Regions from separate parts of the Pontibacillus salicampi genome, predicted to be linked through region 2. Evidence: predicted binding sites of a transcription regulator. Region 2 holds the regulator's gene; the other holds the start of a gene.
The links. The regulator LexA, encoded in region 2, represses DNA repair genes until DNA is damaged. The targets are predictions, from matches to a motif close to CGAACATATGTTCG.
Positions count from the first base shown of each region.

Region 1 (6,152 bases), on a different contig from region 2:
TAACGAAATATCTCTCATCGGTAAATCCTGTTTTTTATCACGGGAATGATCCTTAGTTTCCTTTTTCTTTTTTCTTCCCCACATAAAATATCCTCCTTTTTTTTCTCCTCAATCGCATCCTGTGCTGCGTTTAAATTCTGGCTGTTTCGCACACCCTAGAAGGAAAAGCGTTCATACAGGAGGCATACACCATGGAACAAATAGAAAAGATGGAAGCAGAGCTCGAAAAATACACTATCTTAAATCCTGATTTTGGGATGAATGATGAAGGGGAGATTATGCATGCCAAAGACCAACCTGGCATGGCTCCACTAAAACAGGAAACCGCTTCCTTCTCTTAGTGTAACAAATGATGCAGGAGGCCGGGAGACCATTTTTTAAGTGAGATAGCCTTTGCAGAAATTAAAAAACTGCATTTTTTTACCTAAAATCTCCTATTACCTGTAATAGTATGCTACTTTTTAACTGTAAATGGAAATAGGAGAGGATGAATGATATGGAACAATGGAAAACGGAATTTGAAGTATCACCTTATACACTAGCCATTCTTGCAGAAGAAACAGACGAGGGGGATCTTATTTCCTTCATCGTGGAGAAAAACGAGAGCTTTTATGTAAAGGAAAGTCCTAAAAAGATTATTGACCAAGCATGCAAGTTTTTTGGAAGCAGTTTAAGGGGACGACAGGACGGTACTAAAGACGTTTGCGGTATTACACACAAAGCACCTATTGCCATTGACCCTGCTAGTGGAATGTATTTCTTCCCCACGACCTCCCCGCAGAATAAACTGTGCTCGTGGATTGCGCATTCCCATATCGATTACATTAAGCGTAGTGATGATAACCTAAGGACAATAATTGCGTTTACCAACCAGAAAGCAGTTGCACTAGTGGTGTCACAGGGCTCTATCGGTAACCAGATACAACGAACAGCTCAATTTCGCTATAAACTCAATGAACGACTTCAGTATAGTCCAAGACACGGAAGCCATGAGCAGGTAGCAGAGCCTTTTGGGTGAGAGAAATCATTCTTACCAGGATAGCTCATTATGTATATATAAGATCCTCCTAGTTTAGAAGGAGGGTCTTTTTACATTGTAAGCATTGGGATGAATCTAGTTGATGGATATATTGTTTTACCTTACACTTTATTAGAAAGTTTAGTCAATGCATGTTTTGGGGGGGGAGATTATGAGTAGAATAAAATGAACGTTATTGTTGTTTATTCCTCTATTGATATGTTTTTTTGTGTTTTATTCAGCTTTCTTTTTTCCTTCTCCTATTAAAGGGGAAGTAGTCCGTTTTGGATATCCCTTTCCCTTTTACCGGGTGGAAGCATATACCATTACCACTTTTTATTCTAATAAGCAGTACATATTCTTTAGATTTAATCCTTATGATGACTCTCCGGGTATTGTGTTCCAAGCACAAAATCTTTGGTTATCCATACTGACTGTAATGATAATGTATGTAATTTCTTTAGGTTTAGGTTATCAGTTGGTGAAAATGTTAGAACGTCGTGGATTTGATTACGCTTGGATGAAATTTATGTATTCAACGAACAAACCTAATGTAGCATGGGTATTATTGTGGTTAGGTATTATACAAATGAACCTATTAAGCTCTCGCTTTATGTCTTTAAAGTGTGGTCAATATGATGTGAGAATGGTTACCACCATAATCTTGTTTGTATTTTCTCTGATATGTATATTTGTCAGTTTTGGTAAGTATAATAAACATTCTTTATATGGTAAGTTACAATTGTTTGTTAGCCTATTTATTTCACTAATAATGGGCATGTTATTATTACTAATATATATAGGATAGGACATACCGTTCCTGTAGCTGGAAAAGAAATATATTTCTGTTTTTTTAAGTAACTAAAAATATTTATGACCAGTCAATATTCTATTGCTTCCCCCTTTTTCTAAAGGGGGAATTTTTGTGCATTAGCGCCATACAAGCAACTTTAGCATTGGGGAATACCAATATGAGCAGTACGAACAGGCTCCGCATAAGAACAGCTTTGTAATCAATACTAAAGATATGTCTATGTTCAGAAAGGAGCTTGAATTGGTGTTAAGTAAATATACAACGGTATTTAAGATTTCAGCAGCCGTCATGCTAGTGCTTGTTATTATCGGTGTTGTTTGGCCAGATGGCCTGGAAGGAATGACAACCACCATAAAGTCTTTTATCGCAAATAAGCTAGGCTGGTATTATTTAATTGGCGTTACATTGTTTGTTATAGTGTGTCTGGCTTTTCTGTTTACGCCACTTGGGAGAATCAAGTTGGGTAAAAAAGGAGATGAACCAGAATTTTCAAGACCTACGTGGATTGCGATGCTCTTTAGTGCTGGAATGGGGATTGGTATTGTCTTCTGGGGGACGGCCGAACCAATAAGTCATTATGCAATTAGCTCTCCAACAGGAGAAACGGGTACTGATCAAGCTATTAAAGATGCATTAAGATATACTTATTTCCATTGGGGCATCCATGCTTGGGCTATATATGGAATTGTTGCGCTTATTTTAGCCTATTTTAACTTTCGCCACGGTCAACCAGGTTTAATTAGTGCAACGCTAAAGCCGTTAATCGGGGAAAAATCAGCTAATGGTCTTTTTGGAAAAGTCATTGATATCCTTGCTGTCATAGCAACGGTGATTGGGGTGGCTACCACGCTTGGTTTTGGTGCGGTTCAAATTAACGGAGGGCTGTCCTATCTGTTCGGTGTACCAACAGGTATCCTGGTTCAATTTATTATAGTAGCAATAGTTACAGTTCTTTTTATGATTTCAGCCTGGAGTGGTCTTGGAAAAGGGATTAAAATATTGAGCAATGCGAATATGGCCCTAGCAAGTGTTCTATTTTTGCTTGTTTTCATCGTCGGACCTACGATGCTTATATTAAATTTGTTTACAAATTCTATCGGAAGCTATATACAGCACCTTCCGCAGATGAGTTTTCGAATTGCTCCTTTAGATCAGGAGACGAGGGAATGGATTAATTCCTGGACTATTTTCTATTGGGCTTGGTGGATTGCTTGGTCACCATTTGTCGGTGTGTTTATAGCAAGGGTATCAAGAGGGAGAAGCATTAGAGAGTTTGTCTTTACTGTTTTAATTGTCCCATCAGTCATTGGCTTCTTGTGGTTTTCGACCTTTGGCGGTACAGCTATCCATCTCGAGCATACAGGTGTGGATACCATTTCAAAATTGGCAACAGAGGAGTCATTGTTTGGGGTATTCTCAAACATCCCTCTCGGGTGGATTGCTTCTATTGTCGCAATGTGTTTAATCGCAACGTTCTTTATAACCTCTGCTGATTCAGGCACCTTTGTGCTAGGGATGATGACGACGGGAGGATCGGAGACTCCAGGTACATCTATTAAATTAACTTGGGGAGGCCTTTTATCTGCAACGGCACTAGCCTTGCTATATACCGGAGGTCTTCAAGCTCTGCAAAACACGATGATTATCGCTGCTCTACCCTTTTCTATCATTATGTTGCTAATGGTGTTCAGCTTTGTTAAAGCAATTTATAAAGAAGGAAAAGAACTAGGTATAGGTCAAATTACGTCGAAGGAGAAAAATAAAACATAACTTCCATGCTGTCGTTTATTTGACAGCTTTTTTTATGAGCTCAGCCGATGGATATGACAGCTTGATTTATTCGTTGGCACAGATAACAATCGTTATCTGTGACTCCGTTGTACCGATTGTAGAAATTGCAATTGGCGGTACAACAGCTTTGCCATTAGTTAGCTCCTGCAAGCAAGTCGCAATTGAGGTCGATTGCGACTTATCTACTTGAGGATGGAGTTCTGAAATTATCGGTAAAGAAGTGTCAAGAAGCTCGGTCTTCTATAGTCGTTCTCTTTAACGAGCGTCACCTATATAGGATGAAGCTCGCTGGTCCTGGGCGGGAAGGAGAGCTTTTCGCATCAGCTCGAATAGAATTGTCTCTACGTTTTTACGAATGGCAGGATTGAAGTAATTTCGTTTTTCTTCATAGCCATCTGCAGTAAACAAGTAGGAAGAAAAGGACTCGTTCTTATTTAAAAAGATGACATGTATTTTTTTTTGCTGCATTATTTGGCGTAAATAGCTGCGCTCTGACTTTCCTTTGTGTTCCATTTTCCGTAACAGCTCTAGATACGGTTCTTTTATCTTATGGGGCCCGTTCTCGATGGTACGTATGTCCTGAGCCATTACAACAAGAGCCATGGAAAGGAACAGAAACCGAGAAGCAAGCTCACGGTCTTCTTCGTTTAAGTAACGCATTGTTTTCCCTCCTGCATAACCGAACGCATGTTCTATTATACCCGATATATATGAGAAAATAAACCTATATATGCTGGAATTTCGTTCCTTCTATGAAAATAGTCCTATTTGCTGTAGCCGAAATGGGTCTTCCATCAAGTACATTGAATGTGGTTTTAACGAAATAAAATAGAGGAAGTAGGCAGAGAGGTACGTTTTGATTTACAATAATAGTGCCATACTTGATGTAAACAGCAGTAATGGGTCAGGAGACGTTGATATAATCCTAATGGAGCGGTAAGGAGCATACATATGAAAAGGTTACAAGAATTAGACCTCGAATCGTTAAAGCAAATGGTGGAAGATGATACATTTGATGACTTTATTATGCAGCTATTAGATCAATACGAACAACTTGGCCCGTTACCTGGTATTGTGCTACCGTTTTTGGAGGCTATTCTCCCATTTTTGCCGTTATTCGTATTTGTAATTGGAAATTCCATAGCTTACGGGCTGCTTAAGGGGTTTTTCTATTCCTGGATTGGAGCGTCTCTCGGGGCAATCGTTGTTTTTCGGGTAATTCGGCGATTGGGTCAGCAGCGATTTTTTCATTTTGTGAGGCGTCATAAACAGGTGCAGAAGGTGATGAGCTGGCTGGAGCGGCACGGTTTTGGCCCGTTGTTTCTGCTTATGTGTTTTCCATTTTCTCCTTCTGCCATTATTAATGTGGTGGGGGCGCTGTCTAAAATTAGCTTTCAGCAGTTTGTCCTTGCAGTTGTACTAGGGAAGGCAGTTATGATTTTTACGATTGCGTATGTAGGGCACAGTATTACGGAATTTGCCCAAAATCCAGTGAAGACTATTGTCGTCGGTGTGTGTATCGCGATTTTTTGGCTGATAGGTAAATATATTGAGAAGCGTCTGCAGCAGAAGGAACAGGAAAAAGTACAGGCGCACGATTAGGACTTATGGAATCCGGGTAAGATGTTGTTAGTACTACCTGGAGGCAAACAAAACATGAATATAAAAACCATTGGAAGATGGATTCGCACGATTCTAATTGCAGTTGTTCTAGCAATGGCCTTTCGTACATTTCTTTTTGCAAGCTATATCGTTGATGGAAAATCGATGCAGCCGACGCTTTATGATGGTAATTTGTTAATGGTGAATAAGGTCGTGTATGATTGGACAGATGTCGATCACTCTGATGTGGTTGTGTTTCATGCCAATCAGGAAGAAGATTATGTGAAACGGGTTATTGGATTACCAGGAGATCGCATTCGTTATGAAAGCGATACGCTTTATTTAAATGGGAAGGCAGTGGAGGAAGACTATTTAAACCCGTATCGTAAACAGGATGGAAAGCCACTTACACAATCTTTCCGATTAGAGGAAGTTACAGAGATGACGGAGGTTCCGGAAGGGCATGTGTTTGTCATGGGAGATAACCGAAGAGAATCGTTGGATAGCAGATACTTTGGTTTTGTTCCTATCGAAACCATTGTCGGCAAAGTCGATGTACGCTACTGGCCGATATCCCAGTTGGCATTAACGTTTTAAAACCATAAATAAAAAGGGAAGTCCTGTCCGCGCTAGTATGTGGCAGGGCTTCTTTATTTGGAAAAGGTGGTTTGCTCCGATTGTTTAGTTTGTTGCGATAGGAAGGGAGGTTTTTCAATGGTCAAGCTTAATAAGGATAAGGAAGCAAAGGTAAGTCCGATGCATGCTAGCACAAAATGAAACGGCATAATAGCTGCTAGAATACTTCCAATACTAGCTCCTGTCAGAAGGGTGAAGGAGTAGATGGACACGGCACTGGCTCGAGACTCCTTTGCAAAGGTTCCAATTAATAAGATGACCATTGGAATTGTAATCGAGGTGGAAGCAATC
Region 1 is NZ_JBHLTP010000004.1:267,991-274,142, forward strand. Features, by position in the region: gene ACFFGV_RS08015 (DUF3939 domain-containing protein) at 1-84, opposite strand, end outside; gene ACFFGV_RS08020 (hypothetical protein) at 192-341, shown strand; gene ACFFGV_RS08025 (competence protein ComK) at 497-1,018, shown strand; gene ACFFGV_RS08030 (glycine betaine uptake BCCT transporter) at 2,076-3,602, shown strand; gene ACFFGV_RS08035 (hypothetical protein) at 3,664-3,813, shown strand; gene ACFFGV_RS08040 (YhjD family protein) at 3,879-4,283, opposite strand; gene ACFFGV_RS08045 (TVP38/TMEM64 family protein) at 4,575-5,225, shown strand; gene lepB (signal peptidase I) at 5,280-5,822, shown strand; gene ACFFGV_RS08055 (MFS transporter) at 5,876-6,152, opposite strand, start outside.
Region 1: the regulator LexA is predicted to act here: its motif matches at 4,304-4,317, upstream of ACFFGV_RS08040 (YhjD family protein).

Region 2 (6,152 bases):
ATGGAGAGAATTCCTTCTTTGATGAGAATGGTGACCAGCAGTTAAGCAAAACAGCTTATCAGTTTATTGCGGGTGTTATAAAGCATGCAACGAACTTTACTGCTGTGACTAATCCGACCGTTAATTCCTATAAACGTCTCGTACCTGGATACGAAGCTCCATGCTATGTTGCATGGTCAGGGCAAAACCGTAGCCCGCTTATTCGTATTCCAGCATCCCGTGGCATGAGTACACGTATCGAGGTTCGTTCTGTTGACCCTGCTGCGAATCCATATCTAGCCATGGCAGTACTATTAGCATCAGGTCTGGATGGTGTGGAGAATGATTTACAGGCACCAACACCAGTAGATCGTAATATCTACGTAATGGATAAAGAAGAGCGGGAACGTAATGGTGTACAGGATTTGCCTGCTACGCTTGCTCAAGCGCTTGACCTCTTGAAACAGGATAAAACAATGGTCGACGCTTTAGGTGAACACCTATATGAGCATTTTATTGAGTCAAAAGAGATCGAATGGGATATGTTCCGTACACAAGTTCACCCTTGGGAACGTGAGCAGTATCTATCCACTTATTAATACTATTTTTATTTTAATATGTAAGGAGCTCTTGATGTTTTACGATCAAGGGCTCTTTTCATGCTTTGCATCAGTAACTTATTAATACTTAGTAGCAACTCCGAACAATATGAAAGAGCATAATCCATAATTCAAGGACACGGGATAAGAAACATGATTTACCAAAGCATGGCAGAATTGTAAAATGTAAAAGAGAGGAGGAACGATATGCATTTGGAAAGTAAGTATTTAATTAGATGGGGAATACCTGGCTGGATTGTTATCTTTTATGGTGCTGTACTTAATAGGCTCTTAGCATACAAGCCGATAACCTATAATAACGTGCCGCCACAGGAAGTAATTGTTGCCTTGCTTACGGCCGTTTCGATTGGAGTAATTGCAGGTTATCTAGTGCATCAGATTTATTTTGCGATGGATTGGATTCTATTAAATCGCTCTAGACAGGTGTCAGAGGAAATACTATCAGAGCTTAGCGCTGTTGGTATTGCTATTGAGGAGGATGCCATAGAACGAAAATACTTCCAAATAGAGTATATGTGGCAAAGTGCTCTTGCAAATGTTAAGGAAAAACATAAAATGGATTATTTGGCTGAACGGTATGCTTATCTATTAACCAGGACACATGAGCTTGGGATTCTTCAATTATCGTTGATTATCTGTTTAGCCATTTCCTGCTATTATCTGTTTGCTGGAACAAACGTAGTGATAGCATTTCTATTCTTATTAGCGAATGTAATAACCTGTTTCTTGGTCACTCGTTCCAAAACGTATTATTCTAAAAATGCTCAATACTTTATGACGAATGTATTGAAGGATTTATTGCACGAACAAAGAAGCAGCAGCTAATCGATACATAGGTAGGTAAACACTCATTGATGAGGTTCGTCAGCCTCTTCTTTCTAGTTACTATTACCTCATGATTTATGGGGGTTTCTAGGTCTTAGAAGAGTATGGAAAAGATTTCTGAAAAAACACCCTGATGGTATTTCCATCAGGGTGTTTGTCATTACATCGTTTATGGTTAGTAATTAGTGAATATTTCGATACAGCCCGACAACACGTCCTAAAATAGAAATGTTTTGTACGATGATAGGTTCCATCGTAGCGTTTTCTGGCTGCAGTCGAATATGATTGGATTCCTTGAAGAACCGTTTTACAGTTGCTTCTTCATCCTCTGTCATCGCAACGACAATATCACCGTTTTGAGCAGTTTGCTGTCTTCGTACGATGACCATATCTCCATCTAAAATCCCTGCTTCAATCATACTTTCACCTTGAACAACAAGTACAAATACTTCATCATCCTGGGTCGCCAGTGTGTCTGGTAACGGGACATATTCTTCAATGTTTTCAATTGCTGTAATCGGCATGCCTGCAGTGACCTTACCAATGACAGGAGCATAGGTCGCCTCTCCTCTAGGGATTTGGTTTGCACCTTCCTCCTCTAATTCTAGTACTTCAATTGCTCTAGGCTTAGTAGGGTCACGTCGAATGTATCCTTTTTTCTCTAATCGTGCCAGGTGACCATGCACTGTAGAACTAGATGCAAGGCCGACTGCTTCGCCAATTTCACGAACGGAAGGCGGATATCCTTTTTCTAGTACACGATCTTTAATGAAATCTAGTATTGTTTCCTGCCTTTTCGATAGTTTTGTCATATTCACTACACCTCGTACATATTCTTTATTACCTACATTGTACCACGCTTGGTAAGGATATACAAACATTCGTTCGCAAAAATAGTTGACAAGAACGGATGTTCGTATATAATAGAATACAGAAGCGAACAAAAGTTCTTATCGGAGGGGATCATATGTTTCAAAATCTATCAAAACTAGACATTGCTTATATTCTATTATTTGTGGCGAGCTTGGGATTTATGTATTATGCTATGGTGACGAGTTAATAGACTTTGAGTAATTCGTTAAGTTAGACGGAAAGTAAGGAGAGCATATGAAAGCAGTTATTTATTGCCGGGTGAGTACAGAGAAAGAAACACAAGTATCATCTTTGAAACGACAACGACAGGAGCTTCTCGAACTAGCAGAAGCCAATGATTTCGAAGTAATAAAGGTAATTGAGGAGCAAGCGAGTGGATATGATGTGGAAAGAGATGGGATATTTGAAGTGTTAAGCCTATTCACCGCCGAGGAAGCGAATATGTTACTTATTCAGGATGAAACAAGACTAGGTCGAGGAAACACCAAAATAGCCTTGTTTCATCAACTGAATAAGCTAAATATCCCTATTTATTCTGTTGCTCATAATGGAGCGTTACAGCTTTCTGAGTCAGATTCTATGGTGCTGCAAATCGTTGGAGTTGTTGAGGAATATCAAAGAAAGATTCACAACCTGAAAATAAAGCGGGGAATGAGAAAGGCTATAGAGGAAGGGTATGATCCTTCTGCTAATCTTTCTAATCAACACCTCGCGAAGGGACGGGAAAAAAAGGAATTTCCAGTAGAGGAAGTAGTAAGACTAAGAGATAACGGGCTTACCTTCCATGAAATTGCTGCAACGCTAAGAGGAATGGGACATGATGTCTCTAAAGCAACGGTTCACAGGCGGTACAGAGAAGTTCAATTACTTGAAAAAAACGATTAATCACGTTATTATAAAGCATGCGCAAGGCAAGCATCGATATAAATCGAACTTGCCTTTTTCCAATGAGTCCACAAACGAAATAAGATGCTCAAATAGGTGAGAGGACAAGTTTTATCATAAAGGAGAATGTTTATGCTATCTCAAGACAAATTAGATCGTATTAATACACTTGCTAATAAATCTAAAAGTGAAGGCTTAACCAATACAGAAAAAGAAGAACAACAATCATTACGTCAGGAATATTTGAAAAATGTCCGTAAGTCATTTAAGAATCAACTACGTTCTGTGACAGTCATGGATCCAGAAGGTAACGATGTAACACCTGAAAAATTAAAGCAAGATAAAGAAAATCAAAAAAAGCACTAATGGCATCTGTTAGCCAGTAGAGTCACTATCCTGTTACAATAGTAGTTGTAGCGGGATTTTTTTGTATAATTGAATCCTTTTGTCACACCCTATAACGATGAGAAAGTCCCGTTGTGACATTCTTTTTGCAAGGACCACTTGTCACTAAACCCATTTCATTATAGGATTAAACTGATACATAGTTCGCCTCTTGCGACGAGGAAAGGAGTTTTATTATGGCACCACAAGTAGAACAACAATCTATTAATACTATCCGTACTCTTTCAATTGATGCGGTAGAGAAGGCAAATTCAGGTCATCCTGGTATGCCTATGGGAGCTGCGCCGATGGCGTACACGCTCTGGACAGAATTTATGCAGCACAACCCAAAGCATGCGAGCTGGTTTAACCGAGATCGCTTTGTACTATCAGCAGGTCACGGTTCTATGCTTCTATACAGTCTTTTGCATCTTTCCGGTTATAACGTAACGATGGAGGATTTGAAAGAATTTCGCCAATGGGGATCTAAAACGCCTGGCCACCCTGAATTTGGCCACACGGAAGGAGTAGAGGCTACAACAGGACCTCTGGGACAAGGTGTAGCTATGTCTGTGGGAATGGCAATGGCTGAAACTCATTTAGCAGCGAAATATAATAAAGAGCATTATCCTGTTGTAGATCACTACACTTATGCCATTTGTGGAGATGGAGATTTGATGGAAGGTGTCTCTCAGGAAGCAGCGTCTTTAGCTGGGCATCTTGGATTAGGGAAGCTAGTTGTCTTATATGACTCTAATGATATTTCCCTCGACGGCGATTTACATCGTTCCTTCACAGAAAATGTAGAGGATCGTTTCCAGGCATACGGCTGGCAAGTGCTTCGCGTGGAAGATGGTACCGATATCACTACTATCCGTGAAGCGTTAGCAAAAGCCAAAGCAGAAACAACAAAACCGACCTTAATTGAAGTGAAGACGGTAATTGGCTTCGGTTCTCCTAACAAATCCGGTAAATCTGCTTCTCATGGTGCACCACTTGGTGAAGAGGAATCTCAACTAACGAAAGAGCATTATAAATGGGAGCACGAGCCATTCCACGTACCTGCAGATGTGTATCAGGATTTTGCCACGAAAGTACAAACTCGTGGAGAAGAAGCTGAGCAGCAATGGAATGAGCTTTTCGAAAGCTATAAGGAAGCATACCCGGAATTAGGGGAAGAGCTTGCTAACGCCATGAATGGTGAGCTGCCAGAAGGATGGGAAGACAAGCTGCCAAGCTTTACTCCTGGAGAAGATAAACTCGCAACACGCGCAGCTTCTGGTGAAATGATAAATGCCCTATCTAAAGAAATCCCATATTTCTTTGGAGGAAGCGCTGACCTAGCTGGCTCTAATAAAACAACTGTAAAAGAAGAAGAAGACTTCTCAAGAAATAATTATGCAGGACGGAATATTTGGTTTGGTGTTCGTGAATTTGCTATGGCCTGTGCCTTAAACGGTATGGCTCTTCATGGAGGCCTAAAAGTATATGGCGGTACGTTCTTCGTATTCAGTGATTATTTACGCCCAGCCATTCGTCTATCTGCATTAATGGGTACACCTGTAACGTATGTATTCACACATGATTCGATTGCTGTTGGCGAAGATGGACCTACACATGAACCGATTGAGCAGCTGCCATCCCTTCGCGCCATGCCTAAGTTGTCTGTTATTCGTCCCGCCGATGGAAATGAAACTAGAGCAGCTTGGCAATTAGCATTGGAATCTAACGATCAGGCAACCGCTCTTGTTCTGACTCGTCAAGGGCTGCCTACTTTAGAAGGTACCAATTACGAGGGTGTGAAGAAGGGTGCTTATACAGTAAGCAAATCACAAAAGGAAACTCCGGATGCTCTGTTGCTTGCTTCAGGGTCTGAAGTGCAGCTAGCAGTCCGTGCTCAACAAGTTCTTCTTGAAAAGGGAATTGATACTAGTGTTGTTAGTATGCCTTCTTGGGATCGTTTCAAAGCACAGGATAAGGCGTATCAGGAAGAAGTCCTTCCTAGCACAGTAACGAAGCGTCTTGGCATTGAAATGGCTTCCCCATTCGGCTGGGAACGCTATGTGGGAATCGATGGTGATGTGCTTGGAATTGAAGAATTCGGGGCATCCGCACCAGGAGATACAGTGATGGAAGAGTATGGCTTCACTGTTGATAATGTAGTTGCAAGAGTAGAACGTTTATTCCAATAAAATGAATCAGTTTGATTTAGCCTCCGGCATTTACGCTGGAGGTTTTTTTGTGTGACCCATAAGTTTTTAGTTTCGACAAAATTTGTAGGAGATCATCTGCTAAAAATGACACATTTTTCAATCCTATTCGGTTACTATGGTTCTAATAGGGAGGGACAGGCTATGCGGGAGTATGTCATATATTGGATTAAAGATGAATTCTCTGTTCACTATTTTCATAAGACGAACGTATTGTTTCAATTTTTCCAAGAATGGCGCCAACATAGAGGGAGCTCTATATATGAACAGCAATTTCAAGAGATTACGAAGCCATTACCTCTAGAGATTCTAGTGCAGCATGTATCTAAGAAGATTCGTAAGCCAGTTGAACTGTCATTTCACGAGCAGGAAGCAT
Region 2 is NZ_JBHLTP010000012.1:165,554-171,705, reverse strand. Features, by position in the region: gene glnA (type I glutamate--ammonia ligase) at 1-578, shown strand, start outside; gene ACFFGV_RS15585 (BA5345 family protein) at 786-1,424, shown strand; gene lexA (transcriptional repressor LexA) at 1,607-2,236, opposite strand; gene ACFFGV_RS15575 (YneB family resolvase-like protein) at 2,532-3,182, shown strand; gene ACFFGV_RS15570 (DUF896 domain-containing protein) at 3,315-3,548, shown strand; gene tkt (transketolase) at 3,764-5,758, shown strand; gene sirA (sporulation inhibitor of replication protein SirA) at 5,921-6,152, shown strand, end outside.